DNA from 2 places in the Nocardioides sp. Soil796 genome. Region 2 is predicted to be linked to the other one. Evidence: riboswitches for the same ligand, from Rfam matches in the RefSeq annotation. Region 2 holds a riboswitch; the other holds the start of a gene.
What was found. Region 2 has a riboswitch for cyclic di-AMP ahead of ASH02_RS09030 (C40 family peptidase). Riboswitches for the same ligand answer to the same signal wherever they lie in the genome.

Region 1 (5,391 bases), on a different contig from region 2:
GGGGTGTGGCAGCCGGTCGCGAACGCCGTGACAGGTGCCGACGGCCACGTCACCGTGCCGGCGACGATGAGCCGCACCGTCGCCGACAACGTCTTCCGGGCCCGCTACGCCGGTGACGCGACGTACGCCGCCTCCGCCTCGGCTGCCCGCACCATCACGTTGCTGCGCCGGGACAGCCGGATGGGCTTCTCCGCTCCGTTGCGGGTGGTGGACGAGACGTACGCCGCCTTCAAGGTGCTGTGGCGCACGCCCGGCGGCGTACCGATCCGCGGTTCGGTCCGCATCCAGCAGAAGGTCGGCACCCGCTGGGTGGCCCGCAAGACCGTCATCACCAACGCCGAAGGCAGGGGCGCCTGGAACTTCAAGGTCCGCACCGACAGCGCCTGGCGCGCGGTCGGGATCACCCGTTCGTGGGTGAAGGGTGCGATCAGCGGCACCCGCAAGGTCGACAACCGGCCGCCCGGCGTCCCGTTCACGATGCCCGCCGGCGCGCCGTACCCCCGGATCAAGCTCCCGGCCCAGCCACGGGCCACCCGCGCGGGCGCCGCGGTCACGATCAGCACCATCCCCGACGCCGTGTGGCGCCAGATGGTCGGCGTCACGTGGCACTCCGGCTGCCCGGTCGGGCGGTCCAGCCTGCGGCTGATCCGCGTCAACTACTGGGCGTACGACGGCTACCGCCGGCGCGGCGAGATCGTCGTGAACGCGCGCGTGGCCGGCAACGTCGGGGCGGCGTTCAAGGAGATGTACGACGGAAAGCACCCGATCCGGGCGATGTACCGCGTGGACCGGTTCGGCTGGAGTGACGCCGTGCGTGGCGGCGACGACCACAAGTCCATGGCGGCCGGCAACACCTCGGCGTTCAACTGCCGCAGCGTGGTCAACAACCCGGGGGTGCGCTCCCCGCACTCCTACGGCACCGCCGTCGACGTCAACACCTGGGAAAACCCCTACCGTTCGCGCACCGGGCTGGTGCCGAACTCGTGGTGGCAGTACCACCCGCACCCGCGGGTCTCGTGGCGCAGCTCGACCCACCCCGTCGTCCAGCTCATGCGCCGCCACAACCTGCGCTGGACCTACGGCAATGACGACACCCAGCACTTCGACGCCTACTCCTCGTCGGGCCGGATTGCTCCGCGTTGTGTGGGCGAATGTCACTGATTTGAGGCTTTTGTGGCACTAGATTCCTGCCATGATCGCGTTCCTGCTTGCTGGGCTCATCCTCGGAGTGCTCGCCCGCACGTTGGCCGGTGGCATCCGTGACCCCCAGGTCATGCTGACCGTTCCGGTGGGTGTCGCGGGTGCCGTCGTCGGCGGAGTCGGCGCCAACGTCCTGCGGGGCGAGGACTGGAACCACCTCGACGTGTGGGGCTTCGTCGCCGCCTGCGTGGTGGCGCTGATCGTCCTCGGCCTGCTCGAGGGCGGCGTGGGCCGCAGGCGGTGAGCTGCGTCTTCTGCGCGATCGTGGCGGGGGAGACCCCTGCCGAGGTCGTGCTCGAGACCAGCGACCTGCTCGCCTTCCTCGACCAGCGGCCGGTGTTCAAGGGCCACATGCTGCTGGTGCCGAAGGAGCACGTCGTGACCCTGCCCGACCTGCCGGCCCGGTTGCGCGCCCCGTTCCTCGAGGCCGGACAGCGGCTGGCCACCGCGGTCGTCGAAGGACTCGGTGCCCAGGGCAGTTTCGTCGCGATCAACAACGTGGTCTCGCAGTCCGTGCCGCACCTGCACCTCCACGTCGTACCCCGCACCAAGGGTGACGGCCTGCGCGGCTTCTTCTGGCCGCGCACGAAGTACGCCGACGACGAGCCGGGGGAGTACGCCGAGAGGCTGCGCGAGGCCCTGTCCTAAGGTGGTCCCGGCAACCTCGACCGCCAGTTCCGGCCGGTCGGGCATCACGCATTGACTAGTCACAGGAGTGGGCATGGGTCGGTTTGACGGACGGGTGGCAGTGGTCACCGGGGCCGCACGCGGCATCGGATTCGCCACCGCGAAGCGGTTCGCCGCAGAGGGCGCCGCGGTCGCCATCATCGACCTCGACGAGGCCGCCGCGAGCGAGGCGGCCGGCAAGCTCGGCGAGGGCGTGAAGTCCGTCGGCATCGGTGCCGACGTCAGCAACGCCGAGTCCGTCGAGGCAGCGGTCGAGCGGGTCGTCACCGAGCTCGGCGGCATCCACATCCTGGTCAACAATGCCGGCATCACCCGTGACAACCTGCTGTTCAAGATGACCGAGCAGGACTGGGACCTGGTCATGGGCGTCCACCTCAAGGGTGCGTTCCTGATGACCAAGGCCGCGCAGAAGCACTTCGTGGAGCAGAAGTACGGCAAGATCGTGAACCTCTCGAGCGTCTCCGCGCTCGGCAACAGGGGCCAGGCGAACTACTCGGCGGCCAAGATGGGCGTGCAGGGCTTCACCCGCACCTTGGGCATCGAGCTCGGCCCGTTCGGCATCAACGCCAACGCCATCGCCCCCGGCTTCATCGCCACCGAGATGACCGACGCCACCGCCGCGCGGGTCAAGATGAGCGTCGAGGACTTCCGGGCCGCCGCTGCCGAGCAGAACCCGGTGCGCCGGGTCGGGTTCCCCGAGGACATCGCCGCCGCGGCCGCGTTCCTGGCCAGCGACGAGGCGTCGTACATCACCGGCCAGACGCTGTACGTCGACGGCGGCGCCAAACTGGGCTGACTTGGGGGTTTGTCACATTTCGGGGACTTCCGGGGGCGGTGGCGCTTACCCTCAAGGCGCACAACTTCACACACCGCTCCCGGACAACGCCGAGTCCTGCCCCGTTCAGGGAGCGTCCCGTGACCCGGAAACAGGGGCAGGAGTGGGGGACCCACAGGTTCCACGCGAGGTCGGTCGAGAGGCCGTCCCGCTCGGGGTGAAGTCATCATGCGATGGCAGGACACTTTCCAGTCCCAACCCGACAGCTCACCTCACAGGCGTGGGAAAGGAAACCCTCCATGCCTGCCCTCTTCAGCGTGCGCAGACCGCGCACGACCGCCCGACTGCGCGCACTCCTGGTGCTGCCGCTGATGACCCTGTCGATGCTGGTGGCCGGCACCATGGCCGACGCTCCGAGCGCCGAGGCAGCGTCACTGACCCGCGCCGAGCGCGTGCAGATCGGCTACAACGTCGCCACCAACCAGATCGGCGACCCCTACCGCTACGGCGCCGCCGGGCCAGGGGCGTTCGACTGCTCCGGGCTGCTCTACTACAGCTACCGCAAGGCCGGCTTCGCGGGCATGCCGCGTACGTCGAGCGCGCAGTACGCCTTCGTCCGCCACATCGCCAAGCGGTACCTGCGCCGCGGCGACTTCGTGTTCTTCCACGACGGTGGCCGGGTCTACCATGCTGCGGTCTTCGTGGGGCGCAAGGACGGCAAGGTCATCATCCTGAGCGCACCGCGAAGCGGCACCCGGGTCCGTCGCGAGCTCGCGTGGACCACCTCGTTCTACGCCGGCACCCTGCGTGGCCGGTGATCAGGGACACCTGAGTTCCACGAGGGCGCGCCTCCCCGGAATCCGGGAGCCGCGCCCTCACACTTTGAAACTGAATCAATGTTGTAGACGATCGGAGAATTTCGTGCGCCGTGTCCACCCCTCCCTGACTACCGGCCTTGCTGCCGCCCTGGCGCTGAGCCTCACGCTCACCGCCTGCGGAGGAGATGACAAGGACGACAAGGACGCCAAGGATCCGAAGGGCACCGCCAATGCCGAGGTCCTCGAGAGCACCTGGCCGCTCACCGGCGAGAAGGTCTCGGGTGACGCGTCCTCGAGCAAGAAGCACCCGGTCTACGTCGTCAAGATCGACAACACCGGCAGCAGTGCGCCCCAGATCGGGCTCGGTTCGGCCGACATGGTCGTGGAGGAGCTGGTCGAGGGCGGCAGCACGCGCCTGGCGTCGTTCTTCTACTCCAAGGTCCCCGACAACGTCGGCCCGGTGCGCTCGATGCGTGCCTCCGACATCGGCATCGTGTCGCCGGTCGACGGCGAGATGGTGACCAGCGGTGCGGCCGGTGTCACCATCAGCCGGATCACCCAGGCGGGCATCAAGTTCCACCAGGAGGGTGCCACCGGTTTCTACCGCGACTCCGGGCGCTCCGCGCCGTACAACCTGTTCGTCGACCTGGCCAAGCTCGCCAAGGAAGGGTCGAAGGGCGAGGAGAAGCGGCCCGACGACTACCTGCCGTGGGGCGAGGAGAAGGACCTGCCCAAGGGTCAGCCCGCCACGTCGGTCGCCGCGTCGTTCTCCGCCGGCCACACCACGAACTGGGCGTTCGAGGGCGGCAAGTACCACAACCAGAACACCAACGCCGCCGACGGTGACGAGTTCCTGGCCGACACCGTGCTCGTGCTCAAGGTGCAGGTCGGCGACGCCGGCTACACCGACCCGGCAGGCAACTTCGTGCCCGAGACCAAGTTCCACGGCAAGGGCGAGGCGGTCGTGTTCCACAAGGGCAAGGCCGTGCGCGGCACGTGGAGCAAGAACAAGGCCGAGAGCGCGCTGACCCTGAAGACGAAGGCGGGCGACCTGAAGATTCCCGCCGGTCACGTCTGGATCGAGCTGGTCCCGACCGATGGTGGCAACGTCACCTTCAAGTAGGCACAGCCTTTCGGCGCCCTGGTCGAGCGGCCCCTTCGGGGGTCACTCCGCCAGGGCGCTGCTGCTTCCGGTGACCGGGTCGACGAACTCGACGCCCTGGTCGACCAGGGAGCGCAGGCCCATCAGCATGAACCCGATCGCGGCCTCGACCCGGGCACTGGCCTCCTCGGGGTCCTCGGCGGCCGCGACGCCTTCGCCGGCGCTGCTCAGGGCGCCGAAGAAGATGCGGCTGAAGGTGTCGATCATCGGCTGCTCGAGGTCCCAGGGGCCTGCCGAGAGCACGTTGTTGACCACGTCGAGCACGATCGCGAACGACGAGCGCTCCTCCTGCTCGCGGAAGCGCTCGTAGCCCAGGATGGCGGGTCCCTCCTGGATCACCACCCGGCGGTACGTCGGGTCCTGGACCACCGAGAGGAACGCGCGCAGGCCCTCCGCGGCCTTCTCCCACGGGTCCTTCACGCCCTTGACCGCCTTGGAGATGCTGGCCGCGGCCTCCGCCTCGATGCGCTCGAAGACCGCCTCGAAGACCGCCTGCTTTCCGCTGTAGTGGTGGTAGAGCGCGCCCTTGGTGACCTTGGCCTCGGCCACGATGGCGTCCAGGGACGTGCCGCCGTACCCGTGCTCGGTGAACAGCTCGCTGGCCGCCTCGACCAGGGCCCGCTTGGTGCTGGAGGAGTACTGCTGGCGCCGGGTGGCGCCGGGCAGGTCCGGAAGGGTCGGGAGGCTCGGGATCAGACGCTTCGCTGCGGACTTGCTCATCTGCTCAGCATAGGGCGGCGCGACCGGGA
Region 2 (5,391 bases):
AAGGTCGCCAACGCCAGCAGCGCCAGCACGGTCGCCACGGCGCGGGGGTCGGCCAGTCCCTCGATGCCGGCCCGTCGGCGAAGGCCCGGTCGGCCCATGATCAGTCCGAGCAGGCCCACCCCGACCAGTGCGCCGAAGGCACCGAGCGCGGTGCCGACCAGCACGTCGTCGTGCTTGGCGTGGGCGAGCTCGTGGGCCACCACCGAGAGCACCTGCTCGTCGGGCTGGTGGTCGACCAGGTTGTCGTAGACCACCACGCGCCGGGTGCCGCCGAAGCCGGAGACATAGGCGTTCAGGGTCGTCGTACGACGCGAGGCGTCGGCGACCAGCACGTCGTCGACCGCGACACCCTCCTGGTCGGCCAGGGCCAGGATCTCCTGGCGCATGGGCCCGTCGGGCATCGACGAGAAGTCGTTGAACACAGGCTCGACCACCACGGGGTAGAGGAACGAACCGCCCAGGAGGAGGACGACGTAGATGCCGGCCACGACGGCGGGCCACCAGGTGCGCCAGCGCCGGACGCAGCCGAAGAGCACGAGCAGGGCGATCGAGGTGAACACGATCGCGAGGCCGAGCCCCTTGACCTGGTCGAGCGCCCAGCCGCCCAGCCCCTGCGTGGTGAGCCCGTAGTCCACACGGTGGTCGCGCAGGGCCACCGCGAAGGGCAGCGTCGCCAGCCGTCCGATGACGAGCACGGCAGCGGTGAGCCCGACGACCGTGACCGGCCACGGCCAGGACCGACGGCCCAGGAGCCGGGTGCCGAGCCGGGTGAAGCCGAGCACGCACGAGACCACGAGCGAGACGGCGAGCGACGACCAGCTCAGGATGCGCGACAGGCGCGCGAACTCCTCACCGCGCTCCAGCTGTGCCCTCGTGAGCACGTCGGTGGCCGGAACGGGATCGGGAGCGCCTCCCGGGACCGGCTGCCACGGCACGAGCACGGCCGCGACCAGCACGAAGAGCAACGCTCCGCCCACGGTCAGCACCCACAGTTGCCGACGGGTCACGAGGCTGGTCCGCTGCTCCCCCGCGATCACCGTGCCAGTCTCTCGAGCTCCCTGCGCCACCGTTGCACCAGTTCCTTCTCGCCGAATCCGTAGACCTGCTGGAGTGCAGCACCCACCGGTGCGCCGTCCGACACCTCGTCGTACAGCCTCAGCAGGTCCTGCTCGGAACCAGTCTGCGCCAGCAGCCGACAGGCCAGCCACGCGGCCTCGTACGACGCTCCGAGGTGGGTGGTGTGCGTGTCGAACTCGTTGCCCGCCGGCAGGTGCCGGGGTGCCCCGTCCCGGCGTACCTGCGCCAGGACCTGGCCCGCGGTGACTGACAGGGGCAGGGTGACGTCGCGCAGCGCCACGTAGTCGGCGAAGCCCTCGAGCAGCCACAGCGGCGTGTTCGACGCGGTCGCGGCGCCCGTGGCCACGTGCACGAGCTCGTGGGTGGTGACCACCTGGGCGCCGTTGCGTCGTAGCCCCGAGAAGACCTCCGGGTTCACGAAGACGTGCACCGGCGCCGACGGAGAGAGCGACCCGTCCACCGTGGTGGTCACCGCGGCGATCTCGGCGTACTCCCCCGGGTCGGCGGCCAGCACCTCGTCGAGTTGCTCGTCGGACTCCGGCACCACCATCACGAGCTTCTGTCGCCACGGCGGGAGGACCTTCCCGACCGCCCGCACCGCCACCCGGGCCTGCCGCGCGAACCGGTTGACGGGCTGGTCCCCCGCTGCCATCACGAGCGCCTGCGGAGTGCGGCTGACGTTGAGCGCGGTGGCAAGCCACAGGGGCGTACGGCGACCGCCGCCACCGACGTCGACAAGCACCGCGTGATCGCCCTCGCGCGCGAAGACGAACGTGACCTCGGCGTGGGCCTCACGCGGGTCGTAGCCGGCGAACCGCCAGGTGGTGTCCACCGCGGCGGCCCACTGTCCGTCCGGGAGTGTGGCGGTGAGAGCGGCATCCTCGTCGACGTAGCGGGCGGTGAAGCCGGCGACCCGGAGCTCCTCGGCGTTGTCGACCGCGGTCTCGGCCAGCTCGCCGGCGTCAGGGTGGAGTCGCGCCCTGTCACGCGCGCCGACCGCCGTCTGCAGGTCCGCCAGCGCCGCGGCGGCGAGGTCCTGGCGGGCCGACGGTGAGTCCAGGACCCGCGGCGTCTCGGCGTCGTCGTCCTGGCGGAGCCAGAAGACGAGCACGCCCACCACGAGGGCAAGCGAAAGGCCGGCCACCCACCAGAGTGGGCGACCGGCCTTCGATGCTGAGCTGTCGTTCAGGGTGGTGCCGATCAGCCCGGGCGGACTGCGCCGGAGTACGGCATGGAGAAGACGCCGGCGGTGGTGACGCCGCTGCCCGGGTTGGCCGCGTGCACGATCATGCCGTTGCCGATGTACATGCCGACGTGGCTGACCGGGCTGTAGTAGAACACCAGGTCGCCGGGCTGCAGGTCGCCCGAGGAGACGCTGGTGCCGGAGCCCATCTGGGCGCTCGAGGAGTGCGGCAGGCCGACGCCGGCCTGCGCCCACGCCATCATGGTCAGGCCGGAGCAGTCGAACGCGCTCGGGCCGGCTGCGCCGTAGACGTAGGCGTCGCCGACCTGGGCCATCGCGTAGTTCACGGCAGCGGCGGCACGGCCGGAGGCCGGCACGTTGGCGGGCAGACGCGTGGTGCCGCGGCTGGCCTCGGTGTCGAGCCGGGCCCGCTCCTCCTCCTCGAGCTTGCCGAGCAGCTCCTTGGCCTCGGCGAGCTTGGCGTCGGCCTCGTCCTTGTTCTCCTCGAGGTCGGCCTGGGCGTCGGCGAGCTCGTCGGCGCGCTCCTGGGTCGCCTCGCGGCGGATCTCCAGGGAGTCGGTCTCACGGGTGTAGTCCGCGACCGTGTCGGCCTGCACGTCGTTGTAGCTCGAGACCGTGTTGAGGTCGGAGAGGAACGCGTCGGGGCTGTTGGAGAGCACCAACTGGCCGGTCGTCGAGATGTCCTGGCCTTCGTACTGCGCGGCCACGGCGTCGCTGACCGTGCTGGTCATCGAGTCGACCTTGGCCTGCTGCTTCTTCTCGTCGGCCTTCAGGGCGGCGAGGTCGGCCTCGAGGTCGTCGAGCTTGAGCTTTGCGTCGTTGGAGCGCTCGGAGGCCTGCTCTGCCTGGTGGTAGAGCTTGTCGACGCGGGCCTTGACATCGTCGATGTCAGGCTCGGCGTTGCCCGGCGCTGCGGGGATGGCGGTGATGCCGATGACTGCAATGGCGCTGCTGGCCAGGCCAGCAAGAATGCGCTTCCGTCCGTGGTGCATGTAGCGGACGTACTCCCTCTTTGTCGACGCCTACCGGGTGAGCTGACGGGTTCGGGCACAAAGAAGCCCTACACACGCTCCACGGATCGCTCCGCCTTGCGTGTGATTCACCCCAGGGATACGTGGGTCCCCGGTTTCTCCGCCTCGGACTTCCCCGTCCTCGGCATCGAATTCGGCGTGGCACCCGAGCCGGTCCTGTTTGACCAACTGGTACGGGCACCTGAAGCAGCAAGATTAGACGTGGTTGCACTCCGCGGCAAACCCTCGGAGCGGATGTCGCGGGGTGTTTCATGCCACGGCGGCGCGCCGTGACGTGTCATGCGTCACACCAGCCCCACGCGAGGCAGCGTGGGAGCTGTCGGCTCGGCCGGGGCAGGCCGGGCGGGAGGCGGGCTCAGGCGGACTCGACCTCAGGACCGGCCAGCGGCGTCACCATGCGCAGCGGCGGCACCAGGCCCGAGTCGGCGAGTACGTCGAGGGCCCGCTGCTCGTCGTCGTCGAACGCCAGCTCGGGCGGCGGCCCGAGCAGCACGGTCACCACACAGTCGTGGCAGGCCAGGCCGCGGACTTCGCAGCTGTCACAGTCGATTCGCAAGGTCATGGGTGTCCTCGTCTCTCATCGGTCCGGGAGGGGAAGTTCCCGGCTGTGACGCACTCTGGCAGGGACCACCGACAACGGTCCGGGACCGCCGGACCACACACCGGGCAGCGGGCCGGTCGGCCCGACCGCGGGGCGGTCTCGGGGCTCAGCGGGCGAGGAGGGCCACGAGCGCCGACGAGGCCATCGGCTTGGCACCGGACCGGCGTACGTCGCCGGCGATCTCCCGGTCGGAGGAGACGACCACCACGACCCGTCCCTGGGGCTCGGCCGCGACGAGGTCGCGGATGACGTCGTCGGCGATGACGCCCTCGGGACTGAAGAGCACCTTGACGCCGCGGGGCGCGTTGACCGGGCCGCGCGAGGACTGCGCTGCCGCGTCGAACACGACGGTGGTGTCGACCCCGGTGCGCGCGATCAACGGCGCGAGCCCGTTGAGGAGGCGGATCCGCTGGGCCTCGAGCGTCGAGTCGGGCCAGGCCGTCTTGCTGACGTTGTAGCCGTCGATGATCAGCCGCGCCCGGGGCATGGCGAGGAACTGTTCGAGAAGCGCCGGGCTGGACGGGCCCAGCGAGCCGGCCGCGCTCGGCGTACGCGTGCCGGCGAGCGCGAGGTCGGCCTCGACGGCGTCCGCCGGAGAGCCGGTGACGGTCGGCAGGGCCAGCTCGCGGCGCAGTCCCTGGCCGGCATCGAGCAAGGTGTCGAGCAGGACCCGGGCACGGAGGGTGGCGGCGTCCTTGTCGGTGCGCACCTCGCGGCGGGCGGCCGACAACGTGGCCTGGAGCTCTTCGACCTGGGCGCGCAGGCGTCGGGACTCGGACTCGGCACTGGCCAGGCCGGCCTCCGCCTTGAGTCGCACCTCCTCGGCCAGCACGATCGCCTTCTCGGCATCGGCGCTGGTCGAGCGTCCGGAGGCCCGGGCCTCCCCCAGCTTGCGACGCAGGGACGCGTTCTCGGTCTTGAGCTCGGCGACCTGGTCCTTGTGCTCGGCCTTGAGCTGCTTGATGCGCCCCTCGGCCTGGTCGACCTTCGTCTGGAGCCGCTCGAGCTGGGCAGTGTCGACGGTGGCCTCACCGGTGACGGTGCGCGCACACGCGTCGGCGTACGAAGCCTCCCACCCCTCCGGACGCAGGAGCCACAGGAACGCCGCCAGCTCCACCGGGTCAGCCGCCTCGGGGGCGACACCGTCGCCGATCGCCTCCGCGAGGTCGGGCTGGGTGGCCGCGACCTGGGTGGAGAGGTGGCCGCGGAAGTCGTCGTCGGTCTCGAGGGCCGCCGCGATCTGGGTGCCGCCGAGCCGGGCCCGGCGGTTGGGGGCGAAGGACGCGACCTTGCGCAGGGAGGCCGGCAGCTCGCTCACCTTCGGCAGGGCGTCGGCGGCGAGGGAGAGCACGCGGGCGCGCACCGGCTCGGGCATCTGCCCGCCGGTCCGCTCCGCTGCGTCCGTCGCCATGGGTCAGTCCTTGGCCGGGTCCTCGGACACGGCCGCCTCGTTGCGGTCGATCAGCTCGATCGCGTCG

Region 1: another riboswitch for cyclic di-AMP. It lies ahead of ASH02_RS05730 (C40 family peptidase); the one in region 2 lies ahead of ASH02_RS09030 (C40 family peptidase).

Annotation. Positions count from the first base shown of each region.
Region 1 is NZ_LMSQ01000015.1:36,520-41,910, reverse strand. It holds gene ASH02_RS05750 (M15 family metallopeptidase) at 1-1,161, shown strand, start outside; gene ASH02_RS05745 (hypothetical protein) at 1,193-1,444, shown strand; gene ASH02_RS05740 (HIT family protein) at 1,441-1,848, shown strand; gene ASH02_RS05735 (SDR family NAD(P)-dependent oxidoreductase) at 1,922-2,683, shown strand; cyclic di-AMP (ydaO/yuaA leader) riboswitch at 2,789-2,958, shown strand; gene ASH02_RS05730 (C40 family peptidase) at 2,962-3,480, shown strand; gene ASH02_RS05725 (DUF3048 domain-containing protein) at 3,584-4,603, shown strand; gene ASH02_RS05720 (TetR/AcrR family transcriptional regulator) at 4,646-5,362, opposite strand.
Region 2 is NZ_LMSQ01000017.1:413,294-418,684, reverse strand. It holds gene ASH02_RS09040 (M48 family metallopeptidase) at 1-1,037, opposite strand, end outside; gene ASH02_RS09035 (hypothetical protein) at 1,034-2,221, opposite strand; gene ASH02_RS09030 (C40 family peptidase) at 2,278-3,273, opposite strand; cyclic di-AMP (ydaO/yuaA leader) riboswitch at 3,285-3,461, opposite strand; gene ASH02_RS09025 (hypothetical protein) at 3,668-3,874, opposite strand; gene ASH02_RS09020 (NYN domain-containing protein) at 4,020-5,324, opposite strand; gene ASH02_RS09015 (hypothetical protein) at 5,328-5,391, opposite strand, start outside.